4 regions of the Nocardiopsis sp. LDBS0036 genome follow, and region 1 is predicted to be linked to each of the others. Evidence: riboswitches for the same ligand, from Rfam matches in the RefSeq annotation. Region 1 holds a riboswitch; each other region holds the start of a gene.

The links. Region 1 has a riboswitch for thiamine pyrophosphate ahead of thiD (bifunctional hydroxymethylpyrimidine kinase/phosphomethylpyrimidine kinase). Riboswitches for the same ligand answer to the same signal wherever they lie in the genome.
Region 2: linked by a shared signal. The riboswitch ahead of thiO (glycine oxidase ThiO) and the one ahead of thiD (bifunctional hydroxymethylpyrimidine kinase/phosphomethylpyrimidine kinase) in region 1 are both predicted to bind thiamine pyrophosphate.
Region 3: linked by a shared signal. The riboswitch ahead of UIS43_RS22835 (ECF transporter S component) and the one ahead of thiD (bifunctional hydroxymethylpyrimidine kinase/phosphomethylpyrimidine kinase) in region 1 are both predicted to bind thiamine pyrophosphate.
Region 4: linked by a shared signal. The riboswitch ahead of thiC (phosphomethylpyrimidine synthase ThiC) and the one ahead of thiD (bifunctional hydroxymethylpyrimidine kinase/phosphomethylpyrimidine kinase) in region 1 are both predicted to bind thiamine pyrophosphate.

The regions. Positions count from the first base shown of each region.
Region 1 is NZ_CP141103.1:5,815,525-5,820,954, reverse strand. It holds gene UIS43_RS24795 (acyl-CoA synthetase) at 1-593, shown strand, start outside; gene UIS43_RS24790 (DUF368 domain-containing protein) at 1,082-2,011, shown strand; gene UIS43_RS24785 (DedA family protein) at 2,031-2,726, shown strand; TPP riboswitch at 2,870-2,968, shown strand; gene thiD (bifunctional hydroxymethylpyrimidine kinase/phosphomethylpyrimidine kinase) at 2,956-3,759, shown strand; gene UIS43_RS24775 (sodium:alanine symporter family protein) at 3,858-5,276, opposite strand.
Region 2 is NZ_CP141103.1:2,205,092-2,210,521, reverse strand. It holds gene pknB (Stk1 family PASTA domain-containing Ser/Thr kinase) at 1-421, opposite strand, end outside; gene UIS43_RS09210 (thiazole synthase) at 857-1,615, opposite strand; gene thiS (sulfur carrier protein ThiS) at 1,618-1,824, opposite strand; gene thiO (glycine oxidase ThiO) at 1,830-3,026, opposite strand; TPP riboswitch at 2,995-3,106, opposite strand; gene UIS43_RS09195 (Rv2175c family DNA-binding protein) at 3,189-3,542, shown strand; gene thiE (thiamine phosphate synthase) at 3,623-4,294, shown strand; gene UIS43_RS09185 (zinc-binding dehydrogenase) at 4,291-5,295, opposite strand.
Region 3 is NZ_CP141103.1:5,335,055-5,340,484, forward strand. It holds gene UIS43_RS22830 (transglycosylase domain-containing protein) at 1-2,504, shown strand, start outside; TPP riboswitch at 2,567-2,674, shown strand; gene UIS43_RS22835 (ECF transporter S component) at 2,783-3,400, shown strand; gene UIS43_RS22840 (ABC transporter ATP-binding protein) at 3,403-5,028, shown strand; gene UIS43_RS22845 (energy-coupling factor transporter transmembrane protein EcfT) at 5,219-5,430, shown strand, end outside.
Region 4 is NZ_CP141103.1:2,918,859-2,924,288, forward strand. It holds gene UIS43_RS12180 (sigma-70 family RNA polymerase sigma factor) at 1-571, opposite strand, end outside; gene UIS43_RS12185 (methyltransferase domain-containing protein) at 883-1,704, shown strand; gene thiC (phosphomethylpyrimidine synthase ThiC) at 1,736-3,430, opposite strand; TPP riboswitch at 3,424-3,535, opposite strand; gene UIS43_RS12195 (SOS response-associated peptidase) at 3,720-4,571, opposite strand; gene UIS43_RS12200 (DUF3068 domain-containing protein) at 4,688-5,430, opposite strand, start outside.

The sequences.
Region 1 (5,430 bases):
CCTCGGGCAGCCGCAGCTTCACCATGGGCGGCAGCATCGCGGTGCTGGACGCGTCCCTGCGCCCGCTGCCCCCGGGTTCGCGGGAGGTGGGGCGGATCGCGCGCACCGGACGGATCCCGCTGGGCTACTACAACGACCCCCTGGCGACCGCGCGCACCTTCCCCACCGACGCCGAGGGGCGCCGATGGGCGCTGTCGGGCGACTTCGGGACCTGGGACGCCGACGGTTCGATCGCGCTGCTGGGACGCGGCAGCGCGGTGATCAACACCGCCGGGGAGAAGGTCTACCCCGAGGAGGTGGAGGCCGCGCTCAAGGCTCACCCCTCGGTGGAGGACGCCATCGTGGTGCCCTCGCCCGACGAGTACCTCGGGCAGCGGGTGACCGCGCTGGTCTCGCTGGCCGCGAACGCCCGTCTGGAGGAGGCCGAACTGCGCGCGTACTGCCGTGTGCGGCTGGCGGGGTTCAAGGTGCCGCGTACCGTGCACTTCGTGGACCGGGTGCGGCGTACGGCGGTCGGCAAGCAGGACTACCGGTGGGCGACGTCGGTCACCGGGACCGGTGCGCCCGCTCCGGCCGTCCCGACCGTTTCCTGAGCCCGTTCCGGATCCCAGGACCCCCGCCGGGTTCCGCGACGGGCCCGGGGCCGGACTCCGGAACGGGAGCCTGACCGTGCCGGAGACGGCGCTCGCGGCCGGGCAGCCGGCCTCCTCGGCGGTCTGCTGCGGAACTCCGCACCCGGGCGGTACCGGACCCTTCATTTCGGGCACAGGGTCAATATGGACTTACCCAGCCGAAACAGGGGTTTCGCAGGCCGTCGGCCGCTCTGGACCCCCTCCGCCACCGCTAGACTGGCGTCGCCTGGTCCAAGGCCCCACGGTTTCCCCTCCCCCGCTCCGACCGGTTCGCACACTCCCGGCCGGGGCCGACCGGCCCACCCCGCCTCCGGTCGAGGCCGTGGACCGCGAGGACCACCTTTGACCCACCCCTCCACCCGTGCACACGGTGCGCGTGCGGTGACACCACTAGGACGGAGGACGGCGCGCTTCCCCGGGCCCCGCCCGAAGCGCTCCCAAGAACCCAGATGCCCAACTCAGTAGGCAGCTACATCTTCAACGCGGTGCGCGGCGGCGCCGTGGGCGCCTCGGAGGCCCTTCCCGGTATCAGCGGCGGCACGGTCGCCCTCATCGTCGGTCTCTACGACAAGCTCATCGGCGGCGCCGGCCACATGGTCAGCGGTGTCAGGCGCTACGTCACCGACGTCCCGCGCGGACGCGGGAGGGAGCGCGCCCAGGAGCAGTTCCGCCAGGTGGACTGGAGCGTGCTGGTCCCCGCGCTCGTCGGCATGGTGGCCTTCCTCGGCATGGCGGCCGTGGTCCTCGCCCCGCTGGTCGAGTCGCACACCCAGTACGCGTACGCGCTGTTCTTCGGCCTGGTCCTGGCCTGCCTGTGGATTCCCTACACCGGTGCGGGCCACAGGTGGCGGGCCTGGCACTACCTCGTCGCCCTGGTCTTCGCCGCGGGCGCGTTCTTCCTCACCGGCCTGCCCGGCGCCAACCTGCCCACCCACCCGGTCGTCGTCTTCCTCGCCGCGGCGGTGGCCGTCTGCGCCCTGGTGCTGCCAGGGCTGTCCGGATCCTTCATCCTGCTCACGCTGGGTCTGTACGAACCCACGATCAGCGCGGTCGGGGACATGGACGTCGCCTACCTCTCGGTGTTCGCGCTCGGCATGCTCACGGGCCTGTCGCTGTTCGTGAAGCTGCTCCAGCACCTGCTGGAGAACTTCCACCACATGACCCTGGTGGTCCTCACCGGCCTCATGGCCGGTTCGCTGCGCGCCCTGTGGCCCTGGCAGGACGAGGACCGCACGTTCCTGGCCCCCACCGACGTCCCGGTGACAGTCGGCCTGATGGCGGTCGGCTTCGCGATCGTGGCGGCGGCCATCGTCTGGGAGCGCCGCAAGCGCCTCCACATGGAGGAAGCCGAACTCCACCGGACCCCCACCCACGTCTGAGAACGGGAACGACAACCGCATGACAACGAATCTGCTGATGACCGCGGCCTCGACGACGGACGTCGACGTCGCCCACGAGTACGAGGGGTTCATCGGGTGGGTCCTGAGCCTGATGACGACCCTGGGCGAACCCGGTGTCGGCGTGGCGCTGTTCATCGAGACCTTCTTCCCGCCGATGCCCAGTGAGGCGGTCCTGCCCGGCGCCGGGTTCCTCGCCTACGCCGGGCACATGAACGTGTGGCTCGCCATCCTGTGGGCGACGATCGGCTGCCTGGTCGGCGCGTGGGGCTTCTACGCGATCGGCGCGCTCCTGGGCCGCGAGCGCACGGCCTGGCTGGTCGAGAAGACCCCGCTGCTGGAGATCGAGGACTTCTACAAGGCCGAGCGCTTCTTCACCCGCTTCGGCGGCGTCGCCGTCCTGCTGGGCCGGTGCGTGCCCCTGGTCCGCAGCTTCATCTCGGTGCCCGCCGGGATCGAGCGGATGCCCCTGTTCAAGTTCTCGCTGTACACGGTCATCGGCTCGGCGGTGTGGAACACGATCTGGATCGGCCTCGGCTACGTCTTCGGCCCGGCCATCGAGCCCATCCTCGCCCAGTGGAGCGGCGTGATCAGCAACATCGTGGTCGTGATCATCGGCCTGCTGGTGCTGTGGTTCATCCTGGCCCGCGTCTACAAGCGCACCAGGGCCCGCCGGACCGAGGGCACCTCCGCCTGAGGCGCCTTTCCCTCGGGGTTCCGTCCCCCGTGAAAACCCTCCAGGGGTCCGCCCGCGTACCCGGGCGGACCCCTTCGCGCTTGTGTGGGTATCCTGCCCGGAACGCACCACAGACACATAATGACCGGGGCCGCCGAGGCGGCTCCGGAGGCGCGGGGTGCCGGGACACGTTCCCGGCTGAGAGCACACCCGTCGAACCTGCCCTAGTTAGCACTAGCGAAGGAACGCCATGAGCGCGTACAACATCGTGTCCATCGCCGGCAGCGACCCCAGCGGGGGCGCGGGCGTCCAGGCCGACCTCAAGGCCTTCTCCGCGCACGGGACCTTCGGGATGACGGTGATCGCCGCGCTGACCGCCCAGTCCACGCTCGGCGTCACCGGGGTCCACCCGATCCCCGCGCGCTTCGTCGCCCACCAGATGGACACCCTCTTCGCCGACGCCGTCGTGCACGCGGTCAAGGTGGGCATGCTGGGCACCTCGGAGGTCACCGAGGCCGTGGCCGAGGCGATCGACCGCCACGCGCTGCCGAACGTGGTGGTGGACCCGGTGATGGTCGCCAAGAGCGGGGACCGGCTGCTGGAGGCCTCGGCCGTCGACGCGCTGCGCACCAAGCTCCTGCCCCGCGCGGACCTGGTCACCCCGAACCTGCCCGAGGCCGCGGACCTGCTGGAGGAGCCCGAGGCGACCGACCTGGCGTCCATGCGCGCCCAGGCCTGGCGGCTGCTGGAGCTGGGCCCGCGCCGGGTCCTGCTCAAGGGCGGCCACCTGCCCGGCGGGGAGAGCGTCGACGTCCTGGTCGCCCGGGACGCCGACCCGGTCGAGTTCCGCGCCCCGAGGGTGGTCACCCGCAACACGCACGGCACCGGGTGCACGCTGTCCTCCTCGATCGCGGCCCTGCTGCCGCAGCGGCCGGACGTGGCCGCCGCTGTGGGCGACGCCAAGGACTACCTGACCGAGGCCATCCGGCGCGCCGACGAGATCGACGCGGGCGGCGGGCAGGGCCCGGTGCACCACTTCCACGCCTGGTGGTAGCAGCGGCGTCCGGATGAGGGAACGCCGAGGGGGGACCGGCTCCGCGCCGGTCCCCCCTCCTCGTTCCGCCCTCTGCTGGAGGCGCGGCCCCTACCGGGTCAGACCTTGGTCACGTCCTCCATGACCTTGTCCGGGTCCCTCCAGTCGGGGTGGGCGAAGAACTTGCGCGTCTCAGCCACGATGACCGGGGACAGCAGCAGGAGGCCGATGAGGTTGGGCAGGGCCATCAGGCCGTTGGCGATGTCGCTGAACAGCCAGACCGAGTCCAGGCTGGCGACCGAGCCCACGTAGATGACGGCGATGAACACCAGGCGGTAGGGCAGGACCAGGCGGCGGCCGCCCAGGAACACCATGCAGCGCTCGCCGTAGTAGGCCCATCCGAGCAGGGTGGTGAGGGCGAACACGGCCACCGCGACGGCCACGATGACGGCGCCGGCCGGGGCGAGCGCGGGGCTGATCGCCCCCAGGCCCTCGGAGACCGCGTTGCTGGTCATCAGCGAGCCGTCCGCCTGGCCGTCGGTCCAGACGCCGGTGGTGATGATGACCAGGCAGGTCATGGTGACCACGATGATGGTGTCGATGAAGGTCTGGGTCATCGAGACCATGGCCTGGCGGACCGGCTGGTTGGTCTTGGCCGAGGCGGCGGCGATACCGCCTGTGCCCAGGCCCGACTCGTTGGAGAAGATGCCGCGGGCGAAGCCCTGCTGGATGGCGAGCATGATGCCCGCGCCGGCGAAGCCGCCCGTGGCCGCGGTGCCGGTGAAGGCGTCGGTCACCACGAGCTGGAGCGCGGGGAGGATCGCGGCCCAGTTGACGGCCAGGATGACCAGGCAGATGCCCACGTAGCCGACGATCATGATCGGCACGAGGCCGGAGGCGACGCGGCCGATGCTCTTGATGCCGCCGAGGATGACGGCGCCCGCCAGGACCACGAGCGCCAGGCCCACCATCCACGGCTCCAGCGGCGTGATGCTGGTGATCTGCTGCGAGACGGCGTTGGCCTGGGTGCCGTTGCCGATGCCGAAGGCGGCGATGGCGCCGAAGACCGCGAAGGCCACGCCCAGGGTGGTTCCCAGGCCGCCGGGGATCCCGTACTTGAGGTAGTACATCGGGCCGCCGCTCTGTTCGCCCTTGGCGTCGGTGCGGCGGAACTTCACGCCAAGGAGGGCCTCGCTGTACTTGGTGGCCATACCGAGGAAGCCGACGACCCACATCCAGAACAGCGCGCCGGGGCCGCCGACGCCGATGGCGAGCGCGGCGCCGGCGATGTTGCCGACGCCGACGGTGGCGGCCAGGGCCGTGCTCAGCGCCTGGTAGTGGGAGATGTCGCCCTCGACGGAGTCGTCCTCCTTGCGCCGGACGATGGCGAGCCACAGCGCGTGCGGCAGGCGGAAGAGCTGGAGCAACCGGAGACGGACGGTGAGGAACAGGCCGACACCGAACAGCAGCGGAATGAGGACGAAGGGCCCCCAGATGATGCTGCTGGCGAGGCTCGCCATTTCGAGCAGTTGGTCCACAGGGGATCTCCCTATCGGTGAGTGTGTGGGGACGAAGGCCGCCGGTACCGAAGTACGGGGGATCCGACGCCCTCGCGATCGCTTCGGCACTGGTGGAGGCCCGCGATATCGGCAAAGAATCGCATCGACGCGTAACGAACACATCACATGTGTT
Region 2 (5,430 bases), 2.9 Mb from region 1:
CGCGGTGCACCATGCCCGCCTGGTGGGCGGCGCCGAGCGCGGCCAGCACCGGGGCCATGGCGTTCAGGGCGTCGTGGGCGCCGAGCCTGCCCCGGGACTTGAGCAGGTCGCGCAGGGTGCGTCCGGGTACGTACTCCATGGCCAGGAACACGTGCCCCTGGTCCTCACCCTGGTCGAAGACCTGCACGACGTTGGGGTGGGAGAGCTTGGCGACGGAGTGCGCCTCGTTGATGAAGCGCTGCACGAAGGTCGGGTCCTGGGCCAGCGAAGGGTGCATCACCTTCAGGGCCAGCCGTCGGTCCAACCTCAGGTCGTGGGCGACGTAGACGGTCGCCATCCCGCCTCCGGCGATCCTGGACTCCACGAAGTAACGTCGGTCCAGGGTGGCGCCTACGAGCGGGTCGGAAGTCGTCATGTCCACGGCGGAGTAGTGTCCTTGCTGCGGGGAGCGCGGGCTGTCGCGGCCGGTGGCGCGTACCCGACACCGGGTGTCGAACCGACACGATAGCGGAAGCCCACGCCAGGTCTGCCCCGCGGTTCGCGGTCGCGCCGTCCCGTTCGGGTGCCGGTGGGGCCGGTGGGACATCCGGGGAGGCCTGCTCGGTCTCCCCGGAGGACGGGTCCCGGCCCCGGCCGGGGCTCCCCCGGGCCCGGCGGTGTGTGCTCCGCCGGTCGTCGGGTCGCCCCGTCCCCGGTGAGGCCCGCTCCGTGGGCGGTGGGGACGCTCGCGCCTGGGTGGTCGTGGTGTGCGGGATGCGCCCTTGTCGGACCGCACACTCGTTCCACGGTAGAGGACGCCGCCAAACTCCCCAGGTGGGACGCACCAATCGGGGGGCGGGACGCGGGGCCGGGTGGCCTAACTCACGGACGGCGAGGATGCCTGGGCGTAGCGCCGCACGGGGATGCGGCCCGCCAGGCGCGCGCCGCGGCCCGCGCGTACGGCGTCGCGCATCGCGGCGGCCATGCGCACCGGGTCCTGGGCGCGGGTCACGGCCGTGGCCAGCAGGACCGCGTCGCATCCCAGCTCCATGGCCAGGGCGGCGTCGCTGGCGGTGCCGATCCCCGCGTCCACGATGACGGGCACACCGGCCTGCTCGACGATCAGCTCCAGGTTGTGCGGGTTGCGGATGCCCAGCCCCGAGCCGATCGGGGCGGCCAGGGGCATCACCGCGGCGCAGCCCACCTGCTCCAGGCGCCGGGCCAGCACGGGGTCGTCGTTGGTGTAGGGCAGCACGGTGAAGCCCTCGTCCACCAGTTGTTCGGCGGCCTCCAGCAGCTCGACGGGGTCGGGCAGCAGCGTGTGCTCGTCCGCCACCACCTCCAGCTTGACCCAGTCGGTCTCCAGCGCCTCGCGGCCCAGGCGGGCGGTGCGCACCGCGTCCACGGCGGTGAAGCATCCGGCGGTGTTGGGCAGCGCCCGGATCTTGTTGCGGGTCAGGACGTCCCACACCGACCCCCGGGTGCCGGGGGAGACCCGGCGCATCGCCACCGTGGTCAGCTCGGTTCCGGAGGCGATCAGGGCCTCCTCCAGGACCTCCAGGGAGGGCGCTCCGCCGGTTCCGGTGATCAGCCGGGACCCGAAGGAGGTTCCCGCGATCACGAGGTCGTCGTTCATGCTCAGCCTCCCTGCACCGCGGTGAGGACGTCCACGCGGTCGCCCTGGTTGAGCGGGCTCGCGGCCCACGCGGTCCGGCGCACCACCTCGTCGTTGACGGCCACGGCGACACCGCCGGGGGCCTCGGCGCCGGTCAGGTCGCGCACGACCGCTTCCACGGTCGTGTCGTCGGCGAACTCGCGGCGGTCGCCGTTGATGATCAGTTCCACTGCTACTACCTACTTGCGCGTCGTGCCGTGAAACGGCGGGCGTACTCGGGCAGGTCTCCGTCGGTCAGGGCCCGGGCCATGGCCTCCCCGGTCACCGGGGTCAGCAGGACCCCGTGCCGGAAGTGCCCGGCGGCCAGGTGCAGTCCCGGGACCCGTGTGGGCCCCAGGAGGGGCTCGTTGTCGGGCGAGCCGGGGCGCAGCCCGACGCAGGTCTCGGTGACCTCCAGCTCGCTCACCCCGGGGACGAGTTCGCGCGCGTCCCGCAGCACCTGCCAGAGCCCCCCGACGGTGAGCGAGGTGTCGTGGCCCAGCTCCTCCTGGGTGGCGCCGATGACGACCTCGCCGTCGGCGCGCGGCACCAGGTAGGTCGGGAAGCCCCGGACCAGGCCGCGGACGGTCCGGCTGACGAGCGGCGGCTCGCCCTCGGGCACCCGGGCGCGCAGCAGCTGTCCCTTGACCGGGCGCAGCGGCGGGACGACGGGTTCGGGGACCACGACGCCGTTGCCCCAGCAGCCCGCGGCCAGCACCACCTGGTGCGCGGGCAGGGTCCGCCCCGCCTCGGCCTCCCCGGCCAGGCGCACGCCCAGCCGGGAGCCCCCGGGGCCGGGGGAGAGGACCTCCCCGACCCGCCCGCGGACCTCGGTGACGCCCGCGCGTGCGCCCGCGGCGGTCAGGGCGCGCAGCAGCCGCCGCGGATCCACGGAGTGGTCGTCGGGGGCCAGGACGCCGCCGCGCACGGACGGGGCGAGCATGGGCTCCAGACGGCGGCACTCGCGTCCGGTGAGGCGCTCGGCGGCGATGCCCAGCCTCCGCTGGAGCGCGTGCAGTTCGGTGAGGACGGCCAGGTCGTCGCGGTCGAAGGCGACCAGCAGCGTGCCGGTGGCGCGGTGTCCCACGTCCAGGCCGCTGGCCTCCTCCAGTTCGGCGACGAAGTCCGCGTACATGCGGGCCGAGCGGATGCCCAGCTCCATGAGGGGCTCCTCGCCGAACGCGGCCTCGGTGGCGGGGGTCAGCATGCCCGCGGCCACGGTGGAGGCGGCGCGGGCGGGGTCGGACTCGACCAGGGTGACGCTCAGTCCGCGTTGGGCGGCGCGCCAGGCGGTGACCCGGCCGACCAGGCCGCCGCCGACCACGACGACGCGGTCGCGGTGGGGATCGTTGGAGGTGCGCACGGCTGTGGCTTCCACTCCCTTCGCCGGCATGATCCGGATCAGGTTCGTGCGGTCGGAGGCTCACAGCCTCCCTCTCAGCCGGGTCCCACCCGGCTCCCGCGGGATGTAGGGGTCTGTCCCCATTCTAGGACCCGTGGCCGACGCGCGCCGTGCCGGGGGGAAGGAGGTGCGCGGATGTGGCAGATTGGTGGTGTGACACAACGCGACATCGACACGCTCATCGGCGACTGGCTGACCCTCAAGGAGGCCGCCGCTCCGCTGGGCGTGAGCCCGAACCGGATCAAGACGCTGATCCGCGAGAACCGCATGATGGGTGTGGTCCGCGACGGCGAACTCTCCATTCCCGCCGCCTTCATCGACGGCGACGACCTGGTCAAGGGTCTGCCGGGGACGCTGCTGCTGCTCACCGACGCGGGCTTCTCCTCCGAGGAGGCCCTGCGCTGGCTGTTCACCCCCGACGACTCCCTGCCTGGCACGCCGATCCAGGCCATGCGCGAGAACCGGGGCACCGAGGTGCGCCGCCGGGCCCAGAGCCTGGCCTTCTGACCCGCGGGGAAGGGGGGAGGGGCGCGCCGCCGCGTCCCTCGCCCTTGGGTCCGAACGCGCCAGGGCCTAGGGTGGACCGTGTGAGGACCAGCCACGGAACCAGCCTGCGCAAGCGCCTGGACGCATCGCTTCTGTACCTGTGCACCGACGCCCGGACCGGTCGGGGCGACCTGGCCGAGTTCGCCGACGCGGCCCTGGCCGGGGGAGTGGACATCATCCAGCTCCGGGACAAGGGCCTGGAGGCACGCGAGGAGATCGCGGCCCTGGAGGTGATGAAGGAGGCGTGCGAGCGGTACGGCGCCCTGCTCGCGGTCAACGACCGCGCCGACATCGCCCGCGCCGTGCGCGCCGACGTCCTCCACCTGGGTCAGCGGGACCTGCCCGTGCCCATGGCCCGCGACATCATCGGCGCCGACCCCGTGATCGGCCGCTCCAACAACGACGTCGCCGCCGCGGCCGCCTCCGCCGAGGAGCCGGGCAGCGACTACTTCTGCGTCGGACCGACCTGGGCGACCCCCACCAAGCCGGGCCGCCCGGCCGCCGGGCTGGAGCTGGTGGAGGAGGCGGCCGCGCTGGGCACCGACCGCCCCTGGTTCGCCATCGGCGGGATCGACGTCGACAACATCGACCGCGTGCTGGACGCCGGGGCCCGCCGGGTCGTGGTCGTGCGCGCGATCACGGAAGCGGAGGACCCCCGGGCCGCCGCCGCCGCTCTGCGCCAGCGCCTGGCGGCCCGCGCCGCCCGGCCCTAGGGGATCAGCAGGGCCTTACCGAGCACCGCGCGCCCCTCCAGTGCGGCGTGCGCCTCGGCGGCCCGCTCCAGCGGCAGGGCCAGCCCCACGTGCGGCGTGATCCTGCCCATGCGGGCCATCTCCAGCACCATCCGCAGGGCGTCCTGCCGGTCGCCGTCGGCCTGCTTGAGGTCGAACAGGCCCAGGACCTCGATCCCGCGGCGCCCGGCCTCCTCGGTGTCCACCTCCGTGAAGCTCCCGCCCGCGGAGCCGTAGCCGACGAACCGGCCGCCGTCGGCCAGGGTCCCGAAGGCCGCCGCGCCCAGCGCGCCCCCGGCGCCGTCCAGGACCACGTCGACCCCGGCGCCGCCGGTCAGCGCGCGCACCCGCTCCGGCCAGTCCGGCTCGGAGTAGTCCACGGTCTCCTGCGCGCCCAGTTCGCGGACCAGGGCCAGCTTGGCCCCGCCCCTGGCCGCGCCGATGACCCGGGCCCCGGCCCTGCGGGCCAGCTGGACGGCCAGGGTGCCCGCCCCTCCGGCGGCCGCGGCGACCAGGACCGTGGTGCTGGGTCCGAAGCCCGCCGCCCGCTCCAGCGCCAGCGCGGTCGGCCCGTCGTGCAGCAGGGCCAGCGCCGCCCGGGGGTCCACCTCCTCGGGCACCCTGACCAGTGCCGACTCCGGGACCACGGCCCGTTCGGCGTAGCCGTCCACGGGCAGGGTGGGCCTTTCCGGCGTCCCGTCCGCGTGCCCGGTGTCGGCGACCACCGCGGCCCCCTCCCATCCCGGGTCCACGCCCGGGCCGATCCGGACCACCCGCCCGGCCACGCCCGCGCCGGGGACGTAGGGGGGAGTCACGGGGAAGTAGTCCAGCCCCCAGCCGCCGCGGACCAGGGTGTCCAGGTACATCACGTTCGCCGCGGCGACCTCCACCAGCGCCTGGCCCGGTCCCACCTCGGGCTCGGGCAGGTCCCGGACCACCAGGACCTCCGGGCCGCCGAACTCCTCGACCTGTACCGCTCGCATGCCGTTCTCCCTCGGTGCGCACCGCCTGCTTCCGACACCGCCCAGCCTCTTACCTCAATATTTGTTGAGGTCAAGGGCCGGGCGCCGGAGAGATCCACGGCACAGGGGGCGCCCCGCACGGGGCGCGGCGCGCGG
Region 3 (5,430 bases), 480 kb from region 1:
GGGACCGCCGGGAGACGGTCCAGCGCCTGGCCGGAACCGGCGCGGTCGCCGGTCTGCTCACGGCGGCGCTGGTCATGCCCTGGGTCGGCGGCCTCGGCCTGGCGGCCAGGGACTCCGCGGCGGCCTTCATGGCCCTGCCCAGCGACCTGGCCGTGCCGCACCCCGCCGAGCGCGTGCTGCTGACCGACGTCGACGGGGAACCGATCGCCGAGGTCGCCGAGCGCGAGCGCGACGTGGTGCCGCTGGACGAGATCAGCCCCTGGGTGCCCGCCGCCCTCATGGCGATCGAGGACGACCGCTTCTACGAGCACGCCGGACTGGACCTGCGCGGCACGCTGCGCGCCGCCGTCCGCACCGTCCTGGGCAACACCCAGGGCGGGTCCACCATCACCCAGCAGTACGTGAAGAACCTCCTCATGGAACAGGCCGACACCGAGGAGGAGCTGGCGAGCGCCAACGCGCGCACCCTGACCCGCAAGGTGCTGGAGCTGCGCTACGCCATCGAGCTGGAGGAGAAGCTCACCAAGGACGAGATCATGGAGGGCTACCTCAACCTCGCCTACTTCGGCCAGAACGCGTACGGCATCGAGGTCGCCGCCGAGCGCTACTTCTCCGTCCCGGCCTCCGAGCTCGACCCCGCGCAGGCCGCCACGATCGTGGCGCTGGTGCGCGCGCCCTCGTACTACGACCCGCTCACCAACCCCGAGGCCTCCGTCGAGCGCCGCAACCTGGTGCTGGACCGGATGGTCGCCACCGGACACCTGGAGAGCGCGCAGGCGCAGGAGTACAAGAGCCGGGGCCTGGAGGTGGACGAGACCCCGCGCGCGGGCAGCTGCTTCAGCAGCGAGCAGCCCTTCTTCTGCGACTACGTCATGCGGTGGCTGGGCGGCTCCGACGCGCTCGCCGGGACCCAGGAGGAGCGCGACCGGATACTGGAGCGGGGCGGCATCACCGTGCGCACCACCCTGGACCTGGACATGCAGGAGGCCGCCGAGCAGGCGATCGAGCGCTACGTCCCCGCGGGCGACTCCCACAAGTTCGCCGCCGAGGTCCTCGTGGAGCCCGGTACCGGCCGGGTGCGGGTGATGGCCCAGAACATGCGCTACGGCTTCGACGACGAGCCGGGCACCACCTCGATCAACCTGTCCGTGGACCACGAGGACGGCGGGTCGCTGGGCTACCAGGCGGGTTCGACGTTCAAGCCGTTCACCCTGGCCGCCGCCCTGGACGCCGGGCTCAAGTACGACACCAGCTTCTCCTCGCCCGAGTCCACGACGGTGAGCGGCCTGGAGAACTGCGAGGGCGGCAGGATGGCGCCCTGGGACGTGCGCAACGCCGGGGAGAGCGACGGCGGCAGGCACAACATGATCAGCGGGACGAAGGGCTCGGTGAACACCTACTTCGCCCAGCTCCAGGAGCGCGTCGGCCTGTGCGAGACGGCGGAGATGGCCCAGAGCCTGGGCATCCACCGCGCGGACGGCGAGGACCTGCAGGTGTGGAGCTCCTTCACCCTGGGCGACCAGGAGGTCTCCCCGCTCACCATGGCCAGCGCCTACGCCGTCTTCGCCTCCCGGGGCACCTACTGCGAGCCGGTCCCCGTGGCCTCGGTCCTCTTCGAGGGCGAGGACGGCGAGGAGGTCGAGATGGGCACCGAGTGCGAGGAGGGCGCGCTGGACACCGAGGTCGCCGACGGCGTCAACCACCTGCTCCAGCAGACCTTCGAGGGCGGTACCGCCAACGGCCTGGAGATCGGACGCCCTGTGGCGGGCAAGACCGGCACCACCGACAGCGCGGCCTACGCGTGGTTCGCGGGCTACACCCCGAACCTGGCCGGGACCGTGGTGGTCGGCGACATCCGGGGCGGGGAGCAGCACACGCTCCAGGGCGTGACCATCGGCGACCGCTACTACGGCATCGTCTACGGGGCCACGCTGCCCGGCCCGATCTGGCAGGCCACCATGCGCGAGGCCGTGGCGGACCTGCCGGAGGAGGAGTTCGCCCCCTCGCCGAAGGTCTACGGCAAGGCCTCGGACAAGCCGTCGGGCGGCGGTGGCGACAACGGTGACAGTGACGACAGTGACGCCGGTGGAGGCGATGGAGGCACGGCTGGCGGTGACGGCGGCGTCGCGGCCGGTGGTGGTGGCGGTGGCGGCGGTGCCGGGGGTGACGATGGCTCGACCGGCGGCGGTGGCACCGGTGACGGCGGTGGGGGAGCCACCGGCGGTGGTGGCGGGGGTTCGACCGGGGGTGGTGGCGGTACCGGAGGCGGCGGAGGATCGACCGACGGCGGTGGAGGCACCGGTGACGGCGACGGCGGGGGTTCAACCGGTGGAGGCGGCGGTACCGGTGGCGGCGGCGGTGGTGGTGGAGACGGCAGCGGTACCGGCGGAGGCGGCGGCGGTACCGGTGGCGGCGAGTCCCCGGGCGGGGACGGCGGCGCGCCCTGGGGCGGCGCGACCCCGGGACCGCAGGTGCCCGAGGGCGGCGCCAGTCCCGGGGGCTGAGGCCCCGACGTGCGCTGACGCGACCCGGGAACACCCCGGCGCTCCCCCTTGTTCATAATGGACGAAACCGACAGGGGAGCGCGCGAGCGCTGAGAGTGCGGCACCAGGCCGCAGACCCTTACACACCTGATCTGGGTCATGCCAGCGAAGGAAGTCGTAGGAACCGTCACCGGTGGCGTGCTCCCGCGCACCGGGGACGTCCCGGCGCGCACGGAACGCGTTCCGGCGCCGCTCTCGGCCGCACGGGCCCCTCGCATCCCCCGGCGAAGGGACACCATATGAAGAGGGACACCACCCCCCAGGGCGCCGGCTTCCGGCGCGACCTCCTCGGCCGACTGCGGAGCTGGCGCACCGTCGACATCGTCGTGGCCTCCGTGATCGGCGTCGCGGTCGGCGTGGTCTTCTGGCTCTGGAACATCGTCTGGTCGGTCACGACCCCGCTGTTCGTCGGCTTCCCGCCCGCGCAGGCCGTCGTCTACGGCATGTGGCTGATCTCCGGCGTACTGGGCGGCCTGATCATCCGCAAGCCCGGTGCGGCCCTGCTCACCGCCATCGCCGCCGCCTCGGTCTCGGCGCTCCTGGGCACCCAGTGGGGGATCATGGTCATCCTCGACGGCGCCCTCCAGGGCATCCTGCCCGAACTCGTCTTCCTCGCCTTCGGCTACCGCCGCTGGGGCATGGGCGTGGCCGTCCTCGCGGCGGCGGTCGCGGGCGTCTCCCCCGCCATCCGCGACAACCTCGCCTACAACGTGACCTGGCCGCTGTCCTACCAGGTCACCTACGGCGTCATCGTGGTGGTCAGCGCCGCCCTCATCGCGGGCGTGGGCTCCCGCCTGCTCACCACCGCCCTGGCCCGCTCCGGGGCGCTGGCCCCCTTCCCGTCCGCGAGGGGCTGACCGTGGCCTCCGCGAACGGGCGCCGGACGGCGGCCGGGGGCCCGGGCGCGCGCGTGGAGCTCTCCGGCTGGGGCTGGCGGCACTCGGGCCGCGGGTCCCACGCGCTGCGCGGCGTGGACCTGGTGATCGAGCCGGGCGAGCGCGTGCTGCTGCTGGGCGCCTCCGGCGCGGGCAAGTCCACCCTGCTGCACTCACTGGCCGGTCTGACCGGCGAGGACGCCGCCATCAGCGGCGACCACGAGGGCACCCTGCTCCTGGACGGCGAGCCCGCCGACCGGAGCCGGGGCTCGGTCGGCCTGGTCAGCCAGGACCCCGAGACGCAGCTGGTGATGGCGCGCGCGGGCGACGACGTCGCCTTCGGCCCGGAGAACCTGGGCGTGGCACCCGACCTCATCTGGCCCCGGGTCCACGAGGCACTGGAGGCCGTGGGCTTCCCGTACGGACCGCGCCACCCCACCGGGGCGCTGTCGGGCGGTGAGAAGCAGCGCCTGGTGATCGCCGGGGCCCTGGCGATGCGCCCCCGCCTGCTGCTGCTGGACGAGCCCACCGCCAACCTCGACCCCGCCGGGGCCGCGCTGGTGCGCGGCGTGCTGGCCCGCCTGCTCGCCGAGACCGAGGCGACCCTGGTGCTGGTCGAGCACCGCGTGGCCGACGTCGTGGACCTGGTGGACCGGGTCGTGGTCGTGGCGCCCGGCGGCGGGGTCGTCGCCGACGGCCCGCCGGGAACGGTGTTCGCCGAGCACGGGCGCTCGCTGGCCGCGCAGGGAGTGTGGGTGCCCGGGCACGAGCCCGCGCCCGTCCTGGCGCCCGCGCCGGGCGGGGAGCCCCTGCTGGAGGCCGTGGGCGTCACGGCGCGCACCCCGAGCCAGCTCGGCGTGCGCGCGGCGCCCCGGCGCACGGTGTTCGAGGGGGTGGACGCCACCGTCCGAGCCGGAACCGCGACCGCCCTGACCGGACCCAACGGCGCGGGCAAGTCCACGCTGCTGACCCTGCTCGCCGGACTGTCCAGGCCCCACCGGGGGGCGGTGCTGCCGCGCGGGCCGTTGGCCGGGGCCGACCCGCGCCCGCTCGTGCGCTGGCCCGCCCGCAGGCTGGCCCGGCACGTGGGCACGGTCTTCCAGCACGCCGAGGACCAGTTCGTCACCGCCACCGTGCGCGACGAGCTGCGCTTCGCCCCGCTGCGCGCGGGTATGGGCGAGGCCGAGACCGAGGCCTGGGTGGGCGAGCTGATGGAGCGTCTGCGCCTGTCCGCGCTGGCCGACGTGCACCCCTACACGCTCTCGGGCGGGGAGAAGCGGCGGCTGTCGGTGGCCACGGCGCTCAGCTCGGGCCCCGCGCACGCGCCCGACGCGCTCGTCCTCGACGAGCCCACCTTCGGTCAGGACACCCGGACCTGGACCGAACTCGTGGAGCTGCTCGCCACCCTGCGGTCCGCGGGCCGCGCGGTGGTCATGGCCACCCACGACGACCTGCTGCTGCGCAGTCTGGCCGACGCGCGGGTGCGCGTGGCCGGGGGCCGGGCCGTCCAGGAGGCCGCCGCACCGGGCGCCGGGGCGGAGCCGCCCGGCCCGCCGGAGCCGACCGGGCCCGCGGGGCACGCGGCGGCGGGAAGGGGGAGCCGTGGCTGACCGGAGGCCGTCGGACACACCCGGGAAGGGAACCCGTACGCCGGACGGGATCCGGGAGGCGGACGAGGTCCCTCGCGCACCGGATGAGCTCCGTGAGCCGGAAGGGGTTCACGGGCCGGACGAGGTCGGCGCCTCCGCTGAGGCCCGGGGGTCTGGCGGGGTCAGCGCCCCGGCAGGGGACGCGCTCACCCTGGAGGCTCCCGAGGACGGCGGGGCGCGCTTCTGGCTGGTCGGGCTCAACCCGGCGGCCAAACTGCTCGCCGCCCTGCTGCTGGGCGTGGGCCTGGTCCCGGCCGTGGACGCCGTCACCGGCGGCACCGTGCTGGCGGGCGTCCTGCTGCTCCTGCCGTTCAGCGGGACCGACCGGCGCACCCTGCTCGTCCTGGGCGGGCCCTTCCTGCT
Region 4 (5,430 bases), 2.9 Mb from region 1:
GGCGCCCGCGGTGCAGCCGGGACATGACCGTCCCGATGGGCGTCCCCATGATCTCGGCGACCTCCTTGTACGCGAAGCCCTCGACATCGGCGAGGTACACCGCGATCCGGAAGTCCTCGGGCAGCTCCTGGAGAGCCCGTTTGACGTCGGTGTCGGGGAGGTGTTCGAGCGCCTCGGCCTCAGCCGACTTCAGGCCCGCCGCGGTGTGCGACGCGGCCTGCGCCAGCTGCCAGTCCTCGACGTCCTCGGTCCCCGCCTGCTTCGGTTCGCGCTGCTTCTTGCGGTAGGAGTTGATGAAGGTGTTGGTGAGGATGCGGTAGAGCCACGCCTTGAGGTTCGTTCCCTGTCTGAACTGGTGGAACGAACCGAACGCCTTGGCGAAGGTCTCCTGTACGAGATCCTCCGCGTCGGCGGGGTTACGGGTCATCCGCAGCGCCGCGGAGTAGAGCTGGTCGAGGAAGGGAAGCACGTCCCTCTCGAAGCGCTCTTCCCGTTCCTCGGCTGTCTCCTGCTCCTGGCCCTGTTCCAAGCCCGTCGGCCTCCTCGCGCTGGTCCCGGTTGGGGCGTCCATACCCCAACGATACGGTCCCATGGCACGGACCCGCGCATCGGCGCCGCGTGGCGCCGACACCGTCTCCTCGCGCTCCAGGCACGTCGCGGCTGTCGGCATGGTCTGTCGGCCCTCCCCCGCATACTCGCGTGTGGCGCGCCCGGACGCTGCTGCTCCGGGCGCGGTGTAGGGGAGAACAACGCTTCGCCCGAGCTGATTCCGCGCCGCGGAGGGACGAAGGTCCCTCCTTGGGCGAACTTTGTCGTTTACCTCCGTCACCGGAGGTGAGGCATGGCAGAGTGCGGGTAGGACATCTGGAGGATGGGAGAGGAGTGCACGTGCGACCGTCCCCGACCCCGGCCTCCGACCGCCCCCGTCCCACGGCGGCCCAGTTCGCCACCCCCGACCGCCTGTCGGACTACTGGCGGTTCTACTGGGCGGTCGCAGAGGCGCAGGTCGCCCGGTGGCTCCCCGACACCCCCTCCCTGCTGCTCGACCTCTCCGGCGCGGACTACCAGGGCGCCCCGCGCGCCGTGGCCGCCGGACACGACGTGGTCACCCTGCTGCCGTCGGTGGACGTGGCGGTGCGCCGCCCGCTGACCCTGGTGAACGGGCGCGCGGTGGTGCCCCGGCCCGCCCGGCGCGGACGGCTGCGCCACGTGGTGGGCGACTCCGCCTTCCTGCGCAGCTTCGCCCCGGACTCCTTCGACGGGGTCATCGCCGACAACCGGGTGCTGTCCCGGCACCTGGCCACCGAGGAGGCGCTGGCCCAGGTCAGCCGGGTGCTGCGCCCGGGGGGCCGCGCCCTGCTGTGCGTGGACTCGGTGGTGCTGGGCATGGCGATGCTGGCCGAGCAGGACCGCTGGCCCGAGCTGAGCCACGCGCCCAACGCGGACGTGCTCCTGGTGCCCTGGCCGGACGGCTCCATCACGCGGTGCTTCACGGCCGAGCAGCTCACCGAGGCGGTCGCCGAAGCCGGTCTGGAGCTGGAGTGGGTCAAGCCCCGCACGGTGCTGTCCGCCTCCACGGTGGAGATGATGCTGGCGCGCGACCCGAGGTCGATGGGACGCCTGGTGGAGATGGAACTGCGCGCCACGGAGTCCGACGACTACGTGGGCGTGCACCTGGTGGCGAGCGCGCGCAAGCCCGGCTAGGGCGGGGACGCCGCCGCCCCCGCCCCATCCCTCACTGGTGCTGCGCGGTCTCCTGGTCCGCCAGGGGCAGGTAGACCCGCTTACCCTGTTCGGCGAACTCCGCGGACTTGTCGGCCATGCCCTTCTCGATGGCGGCCACCGTCTCCAGCCCGTGCTCCTCGGCGTACCTGCGCACGTCCTGCGTGATCTTCATGGAGCAGAACTTCGGCCCGCACATGGAGCAGAAGTGCGCGGTCTTGGCGGGTTCGGCGGGCAGGGTCTGGTCGTGGAAGGACTGCGCGGTCTCGGGATCCAGGGCCAGGTGGAACTGGTCCTGCCAGCGGAACTCGAACCGCGCCTTGGACAGCTCGTCGTCCCACTCCTGCGCCCGGGGGTGCCCCTTGGCCAGGTCGGCGGCGTGCGCGGCGAGCTTGTAGGTGATCACACCGGTCTTGACGTCGTCCCGGTCGGGCAGCCCCAGGTGCTCCTTGGGGGTGACGTAGCACAGCATCGCCGTACCGAGCCAGCCGATCTGGGCGGCGCCGATCGCGGAGGTGATGTGGTCGTAGCCGGGCGCGACGTCGGTGGCCAGGGGGCCGAGCGTGTAGAACGGCGCCTCGCCGCACAGCTCCTCCTCCAGGCGCACGTTCTCCGCGATCTTGTGCATCGGCACGTGCCCGGGCCCCTCGATCATCACCTGCACGTCGTGCGCGCGGGCGATGTGGGTGAGTTCGCCCAGGGTGCGCAGCTCGGCGAACTGGGCCTCGTCGTTGGCGTCGGCGATCGACCCCGGCCGCAGCCCGTCGCCGAGGGAGAAGGTGACGTCGTACTCCCGGAGGATCTCGCACAGCTCCTCGTAGTGGGTGTACAGGAAGCTCTCCCTGTGGTGGGCCAGGCACCAGGCCGCCATGATGGAGCCGCCGCGCGAGACGATGCCGGTGACCCGGCGGGCGGTGAGCGGCACGTAGCGCAGCAGCACGCCCGCGTGGACGGTCATGTAGTCCACGCCCTGCTCGCACTGCTCGATGACGGTGTCGCGGTAGACCTCCCAGCTCAGCGCCGCCGGGTCGCCGTTGACCTTCTCCAGGGCCTGGTAGATGGGTACGGTCCCGATCGGGACGGGCGAGTTGCGCAGGATGCGCTCGCGGGTCTCGTGGATGCGCTTGCCGGTGGACAGGTCCATGACGGTGTCGGCCCCCCAGCGGGTGGCCCACACCATCTTCTCCACCTCCTCGGGCACGGAGGAGGTGACGGCGGAGTTGCCGATGTTGGCGTTGATCTTGACCAGGAAGTTCTTGCCGATGATCATCGGCTCGGACTCGGGGTGGCACCGGTTGGCGGGGATGACCGCCCGGCCCACGGCCACCTCCTGGCGGACGAACTCGGGGTCCACGCCCTCCCGGGCGGCCACGAACCGCATCTCGGGGGTGATGGTCCCGGCCTTGGCGTGGGCCAGCTGGGTGGTCGCGCCGCCGGACGGGGCGGGCGCGTGGGCCCACTCCCCGCGGGTGGGGGCCAGGCCCCGGTGGACGTCGATGTGCGCGGTGTCGTCGGTGTACGGACCCGAGGTGTCGTACAGGTCGAAGTGGCTGCCGTTGCTGAGTTCCACCCGGCGCTGCGGGACGCGGAGGGTGTGCCCCTCGGGGGTGGCGACCTCCCGGTAGACCTTGCGTGATCCCATGATGGGACCGGTGGTCACCCGGTGGTCGGCGGTGGAACTGACGTCGCGGCCGTCGAGAGCCGTCATGGCATGCCTCCCTACGTCGGAATTACCCGAACAGGTTCTGCGGTCGGCGACACCGTTGAGTCGCCCTCTCAGCCCGCCATGGCGCGAGCTCCCGCGTTGCGTATGAAGATGTGGGGACGCCTGGGGCGCCCCGGGCACGCGTGACCGGGGCGTGCCCGGTCCGTGTGGCCCCGGACACTCTATCCGTCGGCCGAGCGGGGCTGTCCACCGTCCCGGGGATAGAAAAGTGTCTCCCGCACGCCACCCCCGACAGCGCGGTCGGCTCGGGGCCGTGCCGCGCTCCCCCGGGTCAGAAGAGCGTCTGCGGCTCGTCTCCCCCGGTGTCGGAGAGCGGTTCGAGCAGGTCGGGACGGTTGTTCTTGATGCTGTTGACGTCGGTGGAGACCTCGTCCACCTCGAAGCGCTCGGCGGGGGTGTCCTGGAGCAGGTGGGCCAGCTCGTCGGCCCCGGTCGCCGGGTCCAGCCAGGCCGCCCAGTCCTCGGGGGGCACGACGACGGGCATGCGCTCGTGGATGTGGGCGAGTTCGGGGGCGGCCTCGGTGGTGACGACGGCGCAGCTCCACACCCACGCGGCGGGGTCGTCCTCGGCCACCTCGGGGTCGCGCCAGCGCTCGAAGATCCCCGCCAGGGCCAGGGGCCGGTCGTCGGGGTAGTGGATGGAGTAGGGCTTCTTGTCCGCCTTGGCCTTGCGCTTCTTGTGGTGGGGGTCGGTGACCGGCGAGGTGCTGGCCTGCACGGTCCCGTCCCTGCCGATCAGCTGCCACTCGTAGTAGGCGTCGGCGGGCAGCAGGCAGCGGCGGCGCCGGAAGGCCGTGCGGAAGGCGGGCTTGTCGGCGATGGTCTCGCTGCGGGCGTTGATCATCCGGTAGCCGATGTTGCGGTCCTTGGCCCAGGAGGGCACCAGGCCCCAGCGCAGGGTGTGCAGGGAGCGGGGCCCCGGCTCGCCCCGGTCCTCCCCCTGCGGGGGCGGTCCGAGCACCGCGTACACGGGCCTGCCCGGTGAGATGTTGTAGTCCGGGTCCAGCTCCTCCAGCGGCGGCCACGCCCGGGGATCGGTCTCCTCGGGAAGGGCCTGCTCGGGCAGGCCGAAGGCGAGCTGCAACTGGTGCACGTTCCGGGACTGGGCATAACGACCGCACATGGGTGTGATCCTACGGTCGAAACGGCTCGTTCTCTCCCGGAACACCCGTATCCTCAGGTGTTTCCCGTCCCGGGGCACCGGGCGCGGCTCGAACGGCCCGCCGGTTCCGTCGGAACTCAGCCCGGCGTCGGCGCGACGGGCTCCCCCTCCGCGCGTTCGGGCCCCCGCTCCGCTCCCCCGTGCGCGTCCCGGCCCCGCCGGGCCCGGACCAGGCCGACCAGCACGACCAGGCCGCCGAGCGGGGCCAGCGTCCACGGCGCCCACGAGGAGAGGGCGCGCAGCAGCACCGAGCGCACGCGGGCCTGCTCGGCCTGGGCCGCGACCTGCTGCTCGGCCAGGACCAGCCGCGCGTACAGCAGGGGCGCCTCACCGCTGTCGTTCTGCGGGCGCAGGGTCTCCGCGCGGGTCTCGTGGGCGTTGACCACGATCCCGCTGACCGGTTCCACCCAGAACGTCCGGCTGACCTCCAGCCAGCGGGTGGCGGTGACCGTGCCCGTGGCCCCGGGGCGGAACAGGGAGGCGGGCACGGGGCGGGCCGAGTCGGGCATCTGGGTGGACTCGATCCACTGGCTGTACCGGCGCACCCGCACTCCCGCCACCTCCTCCCACTCCTGGAACTCCAGCATCGGCGCGGACCGCACCTCGGCGTCGTAGAAGGGGTACTCGCCCTCCCCGTCCCCGGGCGGCCAGAAGTACACCAGCCCCGCCTGCCGGACCGCCCGGTCGCCGTCGACGTGCTCACCGCAGCAGTTGACCGCCCGGCCGGTCTCCCGGTCGACGATGACGCGGCGGCTCCAGTGGTCGATCATCCGGTCGGGCACGGAGGTGTCCACGGACACCTCCCACGCCGACCAGTCGC